DNA from 2 places in the Solicola agrisoli genome. Region 1 is predicted to be linked to the other one. Evidence: predicted binding sites of a transcription regulator. Region 1 holds the regulator's gene; the other holds the start of a gene.
The links. Region 1 encodes LexA, which represses DNA repair genes until DNA is damaged. Its sites were predicted from a motif close to TCGAACANNTGTTCGA; they were not measured.
Positions count from the first base shown of each region.

Region 1 (6,933 bases):
GGGGTCGGCCCCGCGCCCGCGGGCGTAGTCGTGGGCCACCACGTGCACGTCGGCGTCGTCGGCCCGGGCGATGACGGTCTCGCCCACGCCGGGCCGCAGCAGCGCGGACACCCGTCCCCGTCGGGAGGCACCGATGAGGATCTGGGTGGCGTTCTCGGCCCGGGCGAACTGCAGGATGCCGGTGGGGACGTCGTCGCTGACGACCGTGTGGAACGTGCCGCCCATGTCGCCGATGATCCGGTGCTGGCGCGCCAGGACGTCCGGTGCTGCGCCCACCAGCCCGTCGCGGCGGGCGACGTACACCGCGAGCCACTCGCCACCCGCGGTGCGCGACGCGATGCGGGCCGCCCGCCGCAGGAGCGTCTCGGACTCCGGCCCGCCGGTGACGGCGACGACGACACGCTCGCGCGTGGCCCACGTCGAGTCGATCTCGTGGGACGAGCGGTAGGCCTCCAGACCCTCGTCGACCCGGTCGGCGAGCCAGAGCAGCGCCAGCTCGCGCAGGGCGGCGAGGTTGCCCTCCCGGAAGTACTTGGACAACGCGGCGTCGACGCGGTCGGCGGGGTACACGTTGCCGTGCGCCATCCGCCGGCGCAGGGACTGCGGGCTCATGTCGACCAGCTCGATCGCGTCCGCCGCGCGCACGAAGGCGTCGGGCACCGTCTCGCGCTGGCGCACGCCGGTGATGGCCTCGACCACGTCGTTGAGCGACTCCAGGTGCTGCACGTTGACCGTCGTCACCACGTCGATGCCGCCGGCCAGGATCGTCTCGACGTCCTGCCACCGCTTCTCGTGGCCCGACCCCGGGACGTTGGTGTGCGCGAGCTCGTCGACGAGCACCACGTCCGGCTCGCGGACGAGCACCGCGTCGAGGTCGAGCTCGGTGTGGCTCGTGCCGCGGTGGTCGACCAGCCGGCGGGGGACCACCTCGAGGTCGCCGAGCGCCTCGGCGGTGCGGGCACGGCCGTGCGTCTCGACGATCCCGACGACGACGTCGGTGCCCCGCTCGGCGCGTCGGTGCGCCTCGGCCAGCATCGCGTAGGTCTTGCCGACGCCGGGCGCGGCACCGAGGTAGACCCGCAGCCGCCCCCGGCCCTGCCTCCTGGTCATGGGGCCAGTCTCCACCCCGCACCAGCACCGGTGTGCGACCGGCTCGGGTGACACGTCGAACGACCACGCCGGGCAGCACGGCGGCCCGGCCAGACTCATCACCACGGGGCGAGAGCCGCCGGACACAGGACGGGCCGGGACCGCAGCAGCGGTCCCGGCCCGTCGGGGGTGGCACAGGTCAGAGGCTGCGCAGCGCCTCGAGCAGCTGGGCCTTGGTGAGGCGGCTGCGGTTGGGGACGCCGCGCTCGCCCGCGAGCACGACGAGCTGCGCGCGCGTCAGCCCGACGTGGGGGTCGTCGGCCGGCGTCTCGGTGTCGGCGCTCGCCGAGCCGAGCGGGTCACCGGCGACCTTGGCGGACGCGTCGCTGAGCTGCGCGTCCTGGGCGACGTTCTGCAGCGGCGTGGCCTCGGGGGCGACGCTCTCGATGGATTCACCGGCGTCGACGGGCTCCAGGCCGGACGACTCCGACTCCTGCGGCGCGGCCTTCTTCGAGACCTTCTTGGACGCCTTCTTCGCCGACTTCGCGCGACCGGCCGCCTTGGCGGCGGCCTTCTCCGCGCGTGCCGCAGCCTCCTCGGCGGCCTGGACCGCCTTCGTCAGCTTCTTGCGCTCGGACTTGACCGCCTTCTTGACCGCGACCTTGACCTGCTTGTCCTCGGACTTCTTGCTCTTCTTCGCCATGCGACGATCCTGCCGTCTGACGCGGGCGCGCGCCACAGCGGCCGGTGTCAGACGCGGCGCAGGACCGCGGTGACCTTGCCCAGGATCGTGGCGTGCGTGCCGTCGATGGGGTCGTAGTCGTCGTTGTGGGGGAGTAGCCAGACCTGGCCGTCCTTGCGCTGGAATGTCTTGACGGTGGCCTCGCCGTCGAGCATCGCCGCGACGATCTCGCCGTTCTCGGCGTTGGGCTGCTGCCGCACGACCACGTAGTCACCGGGGCAGATGGCGGCGTCGAGCATCGACTCGCCCTGCACCTCGAGCAGGAACAGGGTGCCGTCGCCCACCAGAGACTTGGGCAGCGGGAAAACGTCCTCGACGCGCTCCTCGGCCAGGATCGGACCACCGGCGGCGATCCGTCCCACCATGGGGACGTACGCGGGCACCGGGCGCTGATTGCCGAGGTCGGTCTCGTCGTACTCGGCCTCCGACGCGCTGCCGACCGCGCGGCGGCTCAGACCGTCGGGGAGGAAGACCTCGAGGGCACGCGGGCGGTTGGGGTCGCGTCGGACGAAGCCCATCTTCTCCAGGCTGCGGAGCTGGTGGGCGACCGAGGAGGTGCTGGTGAGCCCGACCGCGGCCCCGATCTCGCGCATGCTGGGCGGGTAGCCGCGGGTCTCGATGGCCTCGCGGAGGAACTCCAGCACGCGGCGCTGGCGGGGGCTGAGGCCGCTCGCGTCGGGCGGGCCGTCAGGAAGCTCGGTGACGTCGGCGTCGGTGGACGCGAGGTCGTCGGTGGTGGGGCCCGGGGGAGTCGGCTTGCTCATGTCGAGCACAGTAGACCCGAGCGACGACGCGTTCAAACATGTGTTCGACTGGCGTGTCGCGGCCCGTCCGGGCCAGTGGGCGCGCTCAGGCGGCCTGGTGCACGACCTCGTCGATGGAGGTGAGGCGGGCGACGCTGAGCGCGCGGTCGAGCTCGGGGTAGCGGGCCAGGCAGGCCACCTTGCGGCGGTCGACCTCGAACATCATCGCCACCTGGTCGGTGTCGGTGGGACGACCGTCGGCGTCGTGCCAGGTGGCCTCGCACAGGGCGACGACCGTGCTGCCCGGGCCGCTGAACCAGCGCAGCGGGATCGCGGTCATGCGGGCGCGCTCGGCCCACTGCTGGACCAGCGGGCGACCGAAGCCGCTGCTGCGGGGGCCGACGATCTCGATGTCCGCGCTGGACAAGGACGCGAGCGTCTGGACGTCGCCGTCGTTGAGGGCGTCGAGCCAGCGTTCGACCACGGCGATCTTGTCGGTCATGGGCTCAACATAGGCATTCCGACGCCTGACGTCAGTGGTGCAGTTCACCTTCTGGCAATCTTCGCGTCTCATCTCCTGCACCTGGGCGAGAACCACCCGAATCGGACGATCCGACCGGGTGCGAGAACCGGCTCGACGACCGCGTCCCGACACGCCGATCGAACACATGTGCGAGGGTGCACGATTCTGTCGGCGGGTGCCCCTATCGTCGTACACGTGTTCGATCGAACAGAGGTTCTATCGAACATCTGTCGAACACCGCTCGAGCAGACCGAGCGAGCACCGTACGAGCCGACTTCCCCCGGAGGCACCAGATGAGCACCCTCACCGCCCAGCGCACCACCATCCCCGCCCGTCCCGTCGCACGTCGGGCGCCGCTGCGGCTGACCCGTCGCGGCCGGGTGGTCGTGGTGCTGGCCGCCCTGGTGCTGGTGGCGCTGGCCTCGGTGTTCCTGGGCTCGCGCGTCGTCGCCACCGACGAGGCGTCGGCCCCCGCGGTCGCGCAGACCGTCACCATCCAGCCGGGTCAGACCCTGTGGGACATCGCCCGCGACGCCTCGCCCGACGCCGACCCGCGCGCCGTCGTCGACGACATCGTCGAGCTCAACGCCCTCACCGGCGGCGGCGACGTGCAGCCCGGCCAGCGCGTGGCGGTCCCGGCGTACTGACGGTCCTCGTCGGTCGATGCCCTAGGTTCGGTGCCCATGAGCCGCACCATCGACGTGCTGCACGGCGTGAACCTCGACCAGCTCGGTCGTCGTGACCCCCGGCACTACGGGACCCAGACCCTGGCCGACCTCGAGGAGGCCGTCGCCGGCTTCGGCCGCGACCTCGGCCTCGAGACCCGCTTCTTCCAGACCAACCACGAGGGCGCGTTCGTCGAGCACCTGCACGCGCTGCGGGGGGCCAGCGACGGCATCGTGCTCAACCCGGGGGCCTGGACCCACTACGCATGGGCCATCCACGACGCGCTCGAGATCACCGGGGTGCCGGCGGTCGAGGTGCACCTGTCCGACGTCACGCAGCGCGACGCGTGGCGCCAGGTGTCCGTGGTGCGCGACGTGTGCGTCGCGACCGTCTCGGGCAAGGGTGTGGAGGGCTACCGCGACGCCCTGGCCCTGCTGGCCGAGCGCCGCTGACGACGAAGCCCCGGACGCAGAGCACGGCCGCCGCCACCCGGGGGTGACGACGGCCGTGCTGCGGGGCCGGAACCAGGAACGGCGCCGGATCAGGGGCTGTCAGCTCTCGCTGGCAGCGCTCGACGCCGAGGCGGCGGCGTCGGTCTCGCTGGTCGCCGTCCCGGTGGACAGGCTCCCGTCGGTGCCCTCGAGGTGGGCGCGGACGAACCACTGGAACAGCTCCATGCCGCGGATGTGGGCGATGAGCATGTCCTCGGTGATCGCGTCGATGTCGGAGATCTGCTCCTGGGCGCGACGGTGGTCGGCGAGGACCCCGTCGTAGACCATGTCGAGCGCGCCGAGGTGCTCGTTGGTGGTGGCGCGGTTGAGCGTGTAGTCGTCCCAGGTGCGGCTCTTGACGATCTCGCCGGGTGTGCCGAGCGGCGACGCACCCAGCGTCGCGATGCGCTCGGCGGTCTCGTCGATCGCGGCACGGACCTCGTCGACCTGCGGGTCGATCATCTCGTGGACCGCGATGAAGTGCGGTCCGACGACGTTCCAGTGCACGTGCTTGAGCGTCAGGGCCAGGTCGTTGAGGGCGTTCAGTCGGTCCTGCAGGATGCTGGCGACCTTCTGGCCGTCCTCCACGGCGAGACCGGGAACGGTGTAGGTGCCCGCGTTCGGGCGCTTGCTGGTGTTGGTAGCCATGTCTCGACCGTACGACCCGCTTCGGGCGGTCGCACGTCGTGAGGGTGGCCTAGCCTGCGTGCCCCGGCTCACACGCTGGAGGGCTCGTCAGGAGTCGAGCTCGTCCAGGGAGCTCTGGACCTCGGTGGCGATCCACTCGACGGCCTCGAGGCTGCCCGGCAGCACGCCGAACAGCGGGAAGAACCCGTGCATCTGGCCGGCGATCGTGCGCTGCTCGACGGCGACGCCGGCGCGGCGCAGGCCGTCGGCGTAGGCGTCCCCCTCGTTGCGGAGGACGTCGTGCTCGGCGAGCAGGACGATGGCCGGCGGCAGGTTGCGTCGGTCAGGGGCCTGCAGGGGCGAGGCGTCGGGGTGGTCGCGCTTGTCGGCGTCGGGCAGGTAGTGGTCCCAGTACCAGGCCATGGTCTCGCGGCGCAGCATCAGCTGGTTGGACTGCTCGAGGTAGCTGCGGGTGTCGAGGTCGAAGTTCGTCACCGGGTAGACCAGCACCTGGAACGCGACCTGGACCTCGCCGGTGTCGCGGGCCCGCATCGCCATGACGGCGGCGAGGTTGCCGCCGGCGCTGTCGCCGGCGACGACCAGCGGGACCCTGGAACCGGCGATGTCGACGAGGTGCTCGGAGACCCAGCGCAGCGCCTGCCAGCTGTCGTCGACCGCGGCCGGGAAGGGGAACTCGGGCGCCTTGCGGTACTCGACCACGACGACGGCGCAGCCGCTGCGGCGAGCGAGCTCGCGCGCGACGGTGTCGTACCGCTCGAGCGTGCCGGTGACCCAGCCGCCGCCCTGGAAGAACGCGATGACCGCGGCGACGTCGCCCTCGGGCACGAACGTGCGGGTGCGGAAGGTGTGGCCGCCCTGGGCGACGAGCTCGCCGTCCTCGACCCGGGCGAGCTCGGGGCCGGCCGCGATCAGCGCCGTGGTGTCGGCCTCGTTGGCCCGGGCCTGCTCGGGCGTCAGCTCGTGGGTGGGCACCGGCTGCTTCTCGATCATCGTGTCGAGGTACTGCTGGGTGGCGTCGTCGAGGGCCATCGGGGTCCTTTCACGGGCGTGGGGCCCGACCAACCTAGGCCATCGGCCCGGAGGTCAGGTGCGGCGGATGCGGATCGGTCCGCGGGCGGTCGACGGGTCGACGACCTGGCCGCGCTGGGTGATCTGGACGTCGCCACGGTCGACGAGCCGACGAGCCGCGGCGCGTGCCGGCTCCATCAGGTCGCGCCAGTCGTCCCCGCCAACGGCGCGGGCGGCCTCGCTGGGGCAGATGGTCGCGTCCCGCGCACGTGCGTCCAGGAGCGTGAGGATGGTGCGCTCGAGCTCCTCGTCCTTGCTCGAGACACCCCGTCTGCGGCAGCCGTCGGAGCAGTAGCGGACCTGGTCCCAGTCGCGCTCCCACTTCTTGCGCCACTCGATGGTGCGGCCGCACGACGCGCACGTCTTGGACGGGTGCGTGGACGCGCCGCCGGTGCGGCCGCGGCGACCGCGCGAGCCCGTCAGCTGCCGGGCCACTCGCCGGTCCAGCGCTCGAACAGCCGGGCACCGCCGCGGTCGATCGAGGCCTTGACCACGGAGTAGATGGCGCCCTGGATGAGTGCGGCGACCATCAGCTCCTTGATCGGGTACTCCGACTCCAGGGGCTTGGGCGGGTCGGTCTTGTCGCCGGGCGAGGCGCGCTTCCAGACCTGCTTGAAGATCGCGCTCGCCAGGAGACCGCCCAGGATCGACGACACGAGACCGAACGGGCGGTACAGGATCTTGGCGGACGTGCTGGCCTTCTTCTCCGCGGGTGCGCTCATCCTCCGACGCTATCGGCTGGCACGCCCGTCCGCAGCGGCGAAGGACGCGGGCGACGTCAGCTGGTGAGGACGGGGGCGGCCTCGCGGACGGCGAGGGTGGCGGACTGCCCGGTGGCGGTGAGCGGTTGGTCGATCGTCTCCCACTCGCCTCCGTCGACGCGGAATTGCACCTGGTAGGTCACGTCGACGCGGGGGCTGACGGCCTCGGTGGTGCGGGTGTAGCGGTGGGTGACGTCCTTGT
Region 1 covers NZ_JBMGQR010000043.1:8,747-15,679, forward strand. The annotation lists gene ACI6PP_RS14845 (ATP-binding protein) at 1-1,110, opposite strand, end outside; gene ACI6PP_RS14850 (hypothetical protein) at 1,289-1,792, opposite strand; gene lexA (transcriptional repressor LexA) at 1,840-2,595, opposite strand; gene ACI6PP_RS14860 (nuclear transport factor 2-like protein) at 2,681-3,076, opposite strand; gene ACI6PP_RS14865 (LysM peptidoglycan-binding domain-containing protein) at 3,391-3,744, shown strand; gene ACI6PP_RS14870 (type II 3-dehydroquinate dehydratase) at 3,781-4,215, shown strand; gene ACI6PP_RS14875 (Dps family protein) at 4,315-4,902, opposite strand; gene ACI6PP_RS14880 (alpha/beta hydrolase) at 4,990-5,931, opposite strand; gene ACI6PP_RS14885 (DUF3253 domain-containing protein) at 5,986-6,405, opposite strand; gene ACI6PP_RS14890 (DUF4235 domain-containing protein) at 6,390-6,692, opposite strand; gene ACI6PP_RS14895 (hypothetical protein) at 6,749-6,933, opposite strand, start outside.

Region 2 (6,933 bases), on a different contig from region 1:
CATCGGCAGCCAGGTGGTCGCCGACCCGATGGGCGCCACCGAGGTGCCGGGCGTGTGGGTGGCGGGCAACGTCGCCAACGCGATGGCCCAGGTGGTGGTGGCGGCCGGGCAGGGGCTGATGGCGGGCGCGGCCATCAACGGCGACCTGATCGCCGAGGACGCCAGGGCTGCCACCATGGCGTCATGACCCAGCGCTCGCTCGTCTACTTCGTCGCCGTCAGCCTCGACGGGAGGATCGCCGGCCCCGACGGGTCGTTCGACTCGTTCCCGATGGACCAGGAGTACCTCGGCGCGCTCGCGAGCGAGTGGGGCGACGGGTTCCCGACCGCGTTCCACCAGGCCACCGGCAGCACCCCTCCCGGGACCCGGTGGGACACCGTCCTGATGGGACGGGGCACGTTTCAGCCGGCGATCGACGCGGGCATCGAGAGCCCGTACGCCCACCTGACGCAGTACGTGTTCTCCTCCACGCTCCGCGCCGAGGACCACCCGGGGGTCCAGGTCGTCGACGAGGACCCGCTCGCGTTCGTCCGCCGCCTGAAGGCCGAGCCGGGCGGCGACATCTGGCTGTGCGGCGGTGGACGCCTGGCCGGCGCGCTCGCTCCGGAGGTCGACCGGCTCGTGCTCAAGCTCAACCCCGTCGTCCTCGGCGCGGGCATCCCCCTCGTCGACGGCGCGTTCGACCCGTCCGTCTGGCGCCTCGTCGCGTCACGCGTCCACGAGATCGGCGTCGTCGTGCTCACCTACGAGCGCGCCTGAGGATCCCCGCGAGCGCTGCGCCGGTCAGAGCCAGTTGACGACCACGGGGCACCCGGGCGCGTGCCACTCGCGCGACACCTCGACGCCGCGGTCGAAGGCGACCTCCCGGTGCCAGTCCGGGCAGTGCGGGCACGACGTCGCGATGTCGTCGGACTCGAAGTCGACCGCGGTCTCCTCACCGCCGACGTCGTCCACGTGGTCCACCATGACGGTCATCCTCTCCCACCAACATCTTGCACACAAGACATTCGACGCCGACATCCCGGTGGACGGGTGGGCCAGGCGAGGCCGACCGGGGCGGACGGCGGTGCCGGAGCCCTAGGGTGACCCCTGTGTGTCGAGTCCTCGCCTACGTCGGCCCCGAGCTCCCGCTGGGGAGCCTGCTCCTCGAGCCCGGGAACAGCCTGATCAACCAGACCCTGGATCCCGAGCGTCACCCGCTGCTGCAGCTCGCGGGCTGGGGGTTCGGTGCCTGGAGCGAGCACCTGCTGGAGCCCGACACACCACTGATCTACCGGCGACCGACCGCAGCGTTCTACGACGACAACGTGCAGCGGATCATCCCGAGCCTGCGGGCCAACACCCTGCTCGCGCACGTGAGAGCGGCGGACTACGACGCGGCCGCCGTCGTGACGGACGAGAACTGCCACCCGTTCTCCTACCAGGGGACGCCCTGGATCATCGCCCAGAACGGCGACGTGCCGAGCTGGAGGGTCCTGCAGCGCGAGCTGCTGCCCCACTGCGCGGACCGGTACCTCGAGCAGATGCGGGGCACGACCGACACCGAGTTCGTCTACGTCCTGCTGCTGTCGCTGCTCGACGGCGACAGCGACGACGACGTCCAGCGCGCGTTCGAGACCTTGCTCGGGCTCATCGTCGGCGCGATGGAGAAGCTCGACCTCGTGGCACTCACCAAGCTGAAGATCGCCCTGGTCGCCCCCCACCGGATCATCGGCGTCAACGTCGGCTCGGGGCACCACGGCGAGACCGCTCCGGAGGGCGACTGGAGGGAGCTGCTGACGTCCGGACCGGGCACCGACGACTACGCGCTCGGCATGCTCCTGGAGCCGATGTACATGCTCACCGGCCGCGACTTCGAGAACTACGAGACGTCCTACGACGTCGACGTGTGCGACGTCGACGAGGCCACGTCCGTCATCTTCGCCTCCGAGCCCCTGACCGAGAACACCGAGGACTGGTGGGAGCTGGAGTTCGGCCACATCGTGTTCCTCGAGCGGACGGACTCCGGGATCACGAGGAGGGTCGCCCGGCTCGACGTGTAGTCGGGCCGACGGCCGGCCCGTCGCTCGCGAACCAGCCAGGCGGATCAGCAGGCGGTCCGGCGAGGCGCCGCGGGGCGATTGTGGACAACCCGCAGCGTTCGGTCCGTCGAGCGGCGTTCGGGCCGCTCCACGTCCACACCGTTGCGAACGTGTGTTCGACTGTCGTAAAATGAGTCCATGACGGTCACCGCTCTCCCGCTCACCGAGCACCCCGCGTTCGCGGTGCTCGCGGCGGTCGAGATCGCCCTCGATGGAGGCGACCTGTCGGTGTTCGACGGGCTGTCCGCAGAGGATGCGACGCAGGTCGCGGCCCGGTGGGCGCGGGTGCAGGCTCGGGTGTCGGCGCACGCGGTGGCCGCGACGCGGGCCGTCCACCACTCGGGTGCGGCTCAGAAGGCCGGTGCGACGTCAACCGGGTCGCTGATGGCCGGCCAGTTCGGTGGCGACCGCCACGCGGCCGCGCGTGACGTGCATCTGGGCGATGACCTCGAGAAGGCCAGGACCACCGAGAACGCCCTCGCGAAGGGTCGGGTGACCAAGGACCAGGCTGCCCTGATCGCCAGGACCGTCGCAGGGCTCCCCGAACAGCTGCCTGAGGTCACGAGGGTCCGGTGCGAGCGGGCGCTGATCGAGGACGCACAGACCCTGACGATGCCCGACCTGCGACGCCGGGCCGACCGGATCACCGACGTCTTCAAGCCGGCCGACCAGGTCGACGTCGACGAGGGCCAGCTCGTGCGCGACCGCGAACGCGACGCGTACGCCCGGTCGGAGTTCTGGATGCAGGACCAGGCCGACGGCACCTGGGTCGGCCGCTTCCGCCTCCCCGAAGCCCAGGCCGGGTTCCTCAAGCACGCCCTCGACCGGTTCACCGCACCCCGCCGCCGCCACCTCGACCACGGGCAGGCCGCCGAGGACCTCACCTACTCCCAGCGCCAAGGCCGGGCGTTCACCTCACTGGTCGAGCACCTGCCCACCGACGGGCTCCCCGACGCCGGCGGCAGTGGACTCGTCGTGACCGTGAACGTCGACCTGGACACGCTGGCCACCGGCACCGGCGTCGGCACCACCTCGACCGGCCAGCGCATGTCCGCCGGCGAGGTCCGCCGGGCCGCCTGCCGGGCCGGGATCATTCCCCAGGTCCTCGGCGGAGCGTCCCTGCCCCTCGACCTGGGCCGCACCCAGAGATTGTTCAACCGGGCCCAGCGGTTGGCCCTGGCCCACCGCGACGGCGGCTGTGCGTTCCCCGACTGCGACCGCCCACCGTCCTGGACCGAGGCCCACCACGCACGCGAACCCTGGTCCCACGGCGGCAGCACGGATCTGGACGACGGCGTCCTGCTCTGCCCGTTCCACCACCGCACCGTCCACGACGACGGATGGACCATCACCTTCGACACCGACGACAGACGGCCGGCGTTCGTCCCACCCGCGCGCCTCGATCCGTACCGGAGACCGAGGACGAACACCCGATACCGACCCAAGCGGGACTGAGCAGCCCGCAGACCGATGACACGCGCGTGCGGCAGGCGCTACCTTGCTGTGCACCTGATGGATGTATCAGGCGGACCTCGGGACAGTCCTTCCTCGTATGACCAGGATGCCGACGTCGATGCCCGAGCCAGCCACGCGAGTCCCACCGTCCGACGAGCCCGACCTGTGGTCGTCGGCCGCCGCCGACTTCACCGCGTGGCGCGACGGCGAGCCGGCGGCGCTCGACCGGCTGGTCCGCGCGCTGACGCCGGTGCTGTGGCACGTCGTGCGGGCCGCGGGACTGGAGGAGGCGCGGGCCGAGGACGTCGTGCAGTCGACCTGGATGACGCTGGTGCGCCGGGGCGACAGCGTCAGCGACCCCCGCGCCGTCGGGTCGTGGCTCACCACGACGGCCAGGCGTGAGGCGTGGCGGGTCGCGAAGGCCGAGGGCAGGGCGCGCCCGGTGGAGGACGACGAGCTCGCGCGCCGCGTCCCCGACGCCAGGTCCGCCGAGTCCGACGCGCTCGAGGCCGACGAGCACGACCGTCTGTGGCGCTGCGTGCACCGGCTGTCCGAGCGCTGCGTCCGGCTGATCCGGGTGGTCGCGTTCGACCAGCGTCCCGACTACGCGGGTCTCGCCGAGGTGCTGCAGATGCCCGTCGGCAGCATCGGGCCCACCCGTCGTCGCTGCCTGGACAAGCTGCGGGCCGAGCTCGCCGCGGACGGGGTCGGTGCGTGATGGACGACGACGAGCTGCTGCGCGAGGTCGCCGACCTCTGGCGCCGGCGCGACCCCGTCCCCGACGGCCTCGCCGAGCGGGTGCTGGTCGAGATCGCGCTGGACGACCTCGACGCCGAGCACGAGCTCCTGGTGCTCGTCGAGGACCAGCAGACGGCCGTCCGGGGAGACGGCCCCCGCTCCACCTACGCCTTCGACGGCACCGAGACGCACCTGCTCCTGCGCATCGCCGACGTCGACGGAGGCCGTCGCGTCGACGGGTGGGTCGCTCCGGCGATGCCCATGACCGCCCGGCTGCGGCAGGCCGGCACCACCTACGAGGCCGTGGTCGACGAGCGCGGCCGCTTCGAGCTCCCCCGCGTGACCCCCGGCCCCAGCCGGCTCTGGCTCACGCCCACCGGCGGCGACGGGCCGCTGCTCGCCACCCCCTCCTTCGCGATCTGAGGACCCACCGATGGCCAACGACAAGCCCGCCCCCGTCACCCAGCCCCGTCGCGAGGCCCTGCTGGCCCGCGAGCCCGACCTCCCCACCCGCGAGGTCCTCGACTCGATCGGCGGGCGCCTGCTCGACCCGTCGACCTCGGTCGTCGTCGAGGGGGTGGAGCCCCGTCCCACCGCCTACGTCGGCGCGACGCTGGTGCTCTCGACGCTGGTCGACGAGGCAGCGACGATCGCCCTGCTCGAGCGGGCCGCCAAGGGCCTGTCCTGGACGGTCGCCCCCGACCCCACCTTCACCGCGGCGCGGGTGCCCGAGCCCGAGCGGACACGGAGCCGGCTCCGGCGCGCCGAACGACTGCCGTGGGCCACGGGCGAGCTCGGGGTGCAGCGCCTGGTCATCACCGCCGTGCCCGGCGGGGTGGCGACGGTGCCCGATGCGTGGGTGCTGCTGCAGCGGGCCCGCGCCCTCGCCGGACGGGAGGCGCTGCGCGGCGTCGGCCTCGACCACGTGGTGCAGTCGGGGGCGTTCCAACCGGCGCCGTACCACGGCTCCCACCCGTACCACGGGTCGCACGGCGAGGGCACCGAGAGCTACGCCCGGGCCGGCAGCGGCGGCCTGCAGCCCGTCGCCTACGTGGGCCCGCAGCCCGTCCGGCAGCCCGACCCCGTGCCGGGCCGCCGCGTCGTCGTCGGGCTGCTCGACACCGGGTGCGGCGCGCACGACTGGCTGGGCGGGGACGTCGTCGACCGCGCCGTGCAGTCGGCCGGCGAGACCATCGGGTACGACGACCCGCTCACCGCACCCGAGGACCACGGCGACCTGATGGGCCCGCTCGACGGTGCGCTCGACGAGCTGTCGGGGCACGGCACCTTCATCGCCGGCCTCGTCCACCAGCAGTGCCCGGACGCCCAGCTGCTCGCCTGGCGGATCGTCACCTCGGAGGGCGCGATCCGCGAGAGCGACCTGCTCCTCGCCCTCACGCGCATCACGACGATGGTGTCGCTGGCCTACGACGACCAGCCGGGCGGCCACCTGCTCGACGTGCTGAGCCTGTCGATGGGCTACTACCACGAGACCCCCGCCGACGACGCCCTCGTCGACCAGACGTTCTCCGAGCTGCTCGGGGTGCTCGGCGCCTGCGGCACCGTCGTGGTCTGCTCGGCCGGCAACGACGCGACCGACCGACCGGTCTTCCCCGCGGCGTTCGGCCCGTGGGTCGGCGGCACGTCGCCGATCCCGCCCATCCCGGGCGTGGTGCCCCCGGTGTCGGTGGGCGCCCTCAACCCCAACGGCACGGTCGCCCTGTTCAGCAATACCGGACCGTGGGTGCAGACCTACGTCAAGGGCGCCGCGGTGATGAGCACGGTCCCGACGACGTTCCAGGGCGGGTTCCTCCCCGCCGCGGCCACGCAGGCGCACGGGCTGCGACGCGAGGCGATCGACCCCGACGACTTCAGCTCGGGGTTCGCGGTCTGGAGCGGTACCTCGTTCGCCGCTCCCCTGCTCGCCGGTCGCCTCGCCCGGCAGCTGTGCGACGACCTCGCGACGCCGGAGAAGACGCCGTCGGCCGACGCCGCGGTGGCCCGGGCGGAGAAGGCCACCGCCGCGGTCCTCGAACGCACGAGCAAGGAGATGACGGTCGCGACCGTGCCGGCCTGACCGTCCGTGCTCACCGCCGACGAGCTGCACCGGCGCGGACGTGCCGCGACCAACGCCGGCCGCCTGGCCGCCGCCCGCCGCTACCTCGACACCGCGCTGTCCCGCGTCGACCCCGGTGACGAGGACGTGCGGGCCCGGGTGGAGGTCACGCTGGCGCACCTCGAGACCGAGGCGGGCAGCTTCGAGGCGGCCCTGGCCGTCTGCGAGCGGGCCGGCGCCCGGACCGGCCTCTCGGCCTCGACCACCGCCCTGGTGCACGGGCAGCTCGGCATGATCCACATGCGCGCGGGAGACGGTGACCGGGCGCTGGAGCACCTCGCCCGGGCCGCCGACGGGCTCGCGGCCGACCCGCACCAGCTCGGCGTGGTGCTGCTCAACCGCGGCAACGTGCACCTGATGCGGGGCGAGTCGGCGCGCGCCGTCGTCGACCTCGGGGGTGCCGCCGCCGCGTTCGACCTGGCGGGCGACGCGATCTTCCGGGCGCGCGCCCAGCACAACGAGGGGTACGCCAGCCTGCTCGCCGGCGACCTCGTCACCGCGCTGCGGCTGATGGACGCCGCGCGTCCCGTGCTGGCCCCGCTC
Region 2 covers NZ_JBMGQR010000002.1:146,551-153,483, forward strand. The annotation lists gene ACI6PP_RS01815 (NAD(P)/FAD-dependent oxidoreductase) at 1-187, shown strand, start outside; gene ACI6PP_RS01820 (dihydrofolate reductase family protein) at 184-759, shown strand; gene ACI6PP_RS01825 (hypothetical protein) at 784-966, opposite strand; gene ACI6PP_RS01830 (class II glutamine amidotransferase) at 1,092-2,042, shown strand; gene ACI6PP_RS01835 (HNH endonuclease signature motif containing protein) at 2,220-3,536, shown strand; gene ACI6PP_RS01840 (RNA polymerase sigma factor) at 3,655-4,254, shown strand; gene ACI6PP_RS01845 (hypothetical protein) at 4,254-4,697, shown strand; gene ACI6PP_RS01850 (S8 family serine peptidase) at 4,708-6,351, shown strand; gene ACI6PP_RS01855 (CHAT domain-containing protein) at 6,358-6,933, shown strand, end outside.
Region 2: ACI6PP_RS01835 (HNH endonuclease signature motif containing protein) is a predicted target of LexA. The motif match lies at 2,186-2,201, and genes of this name have one in related genera.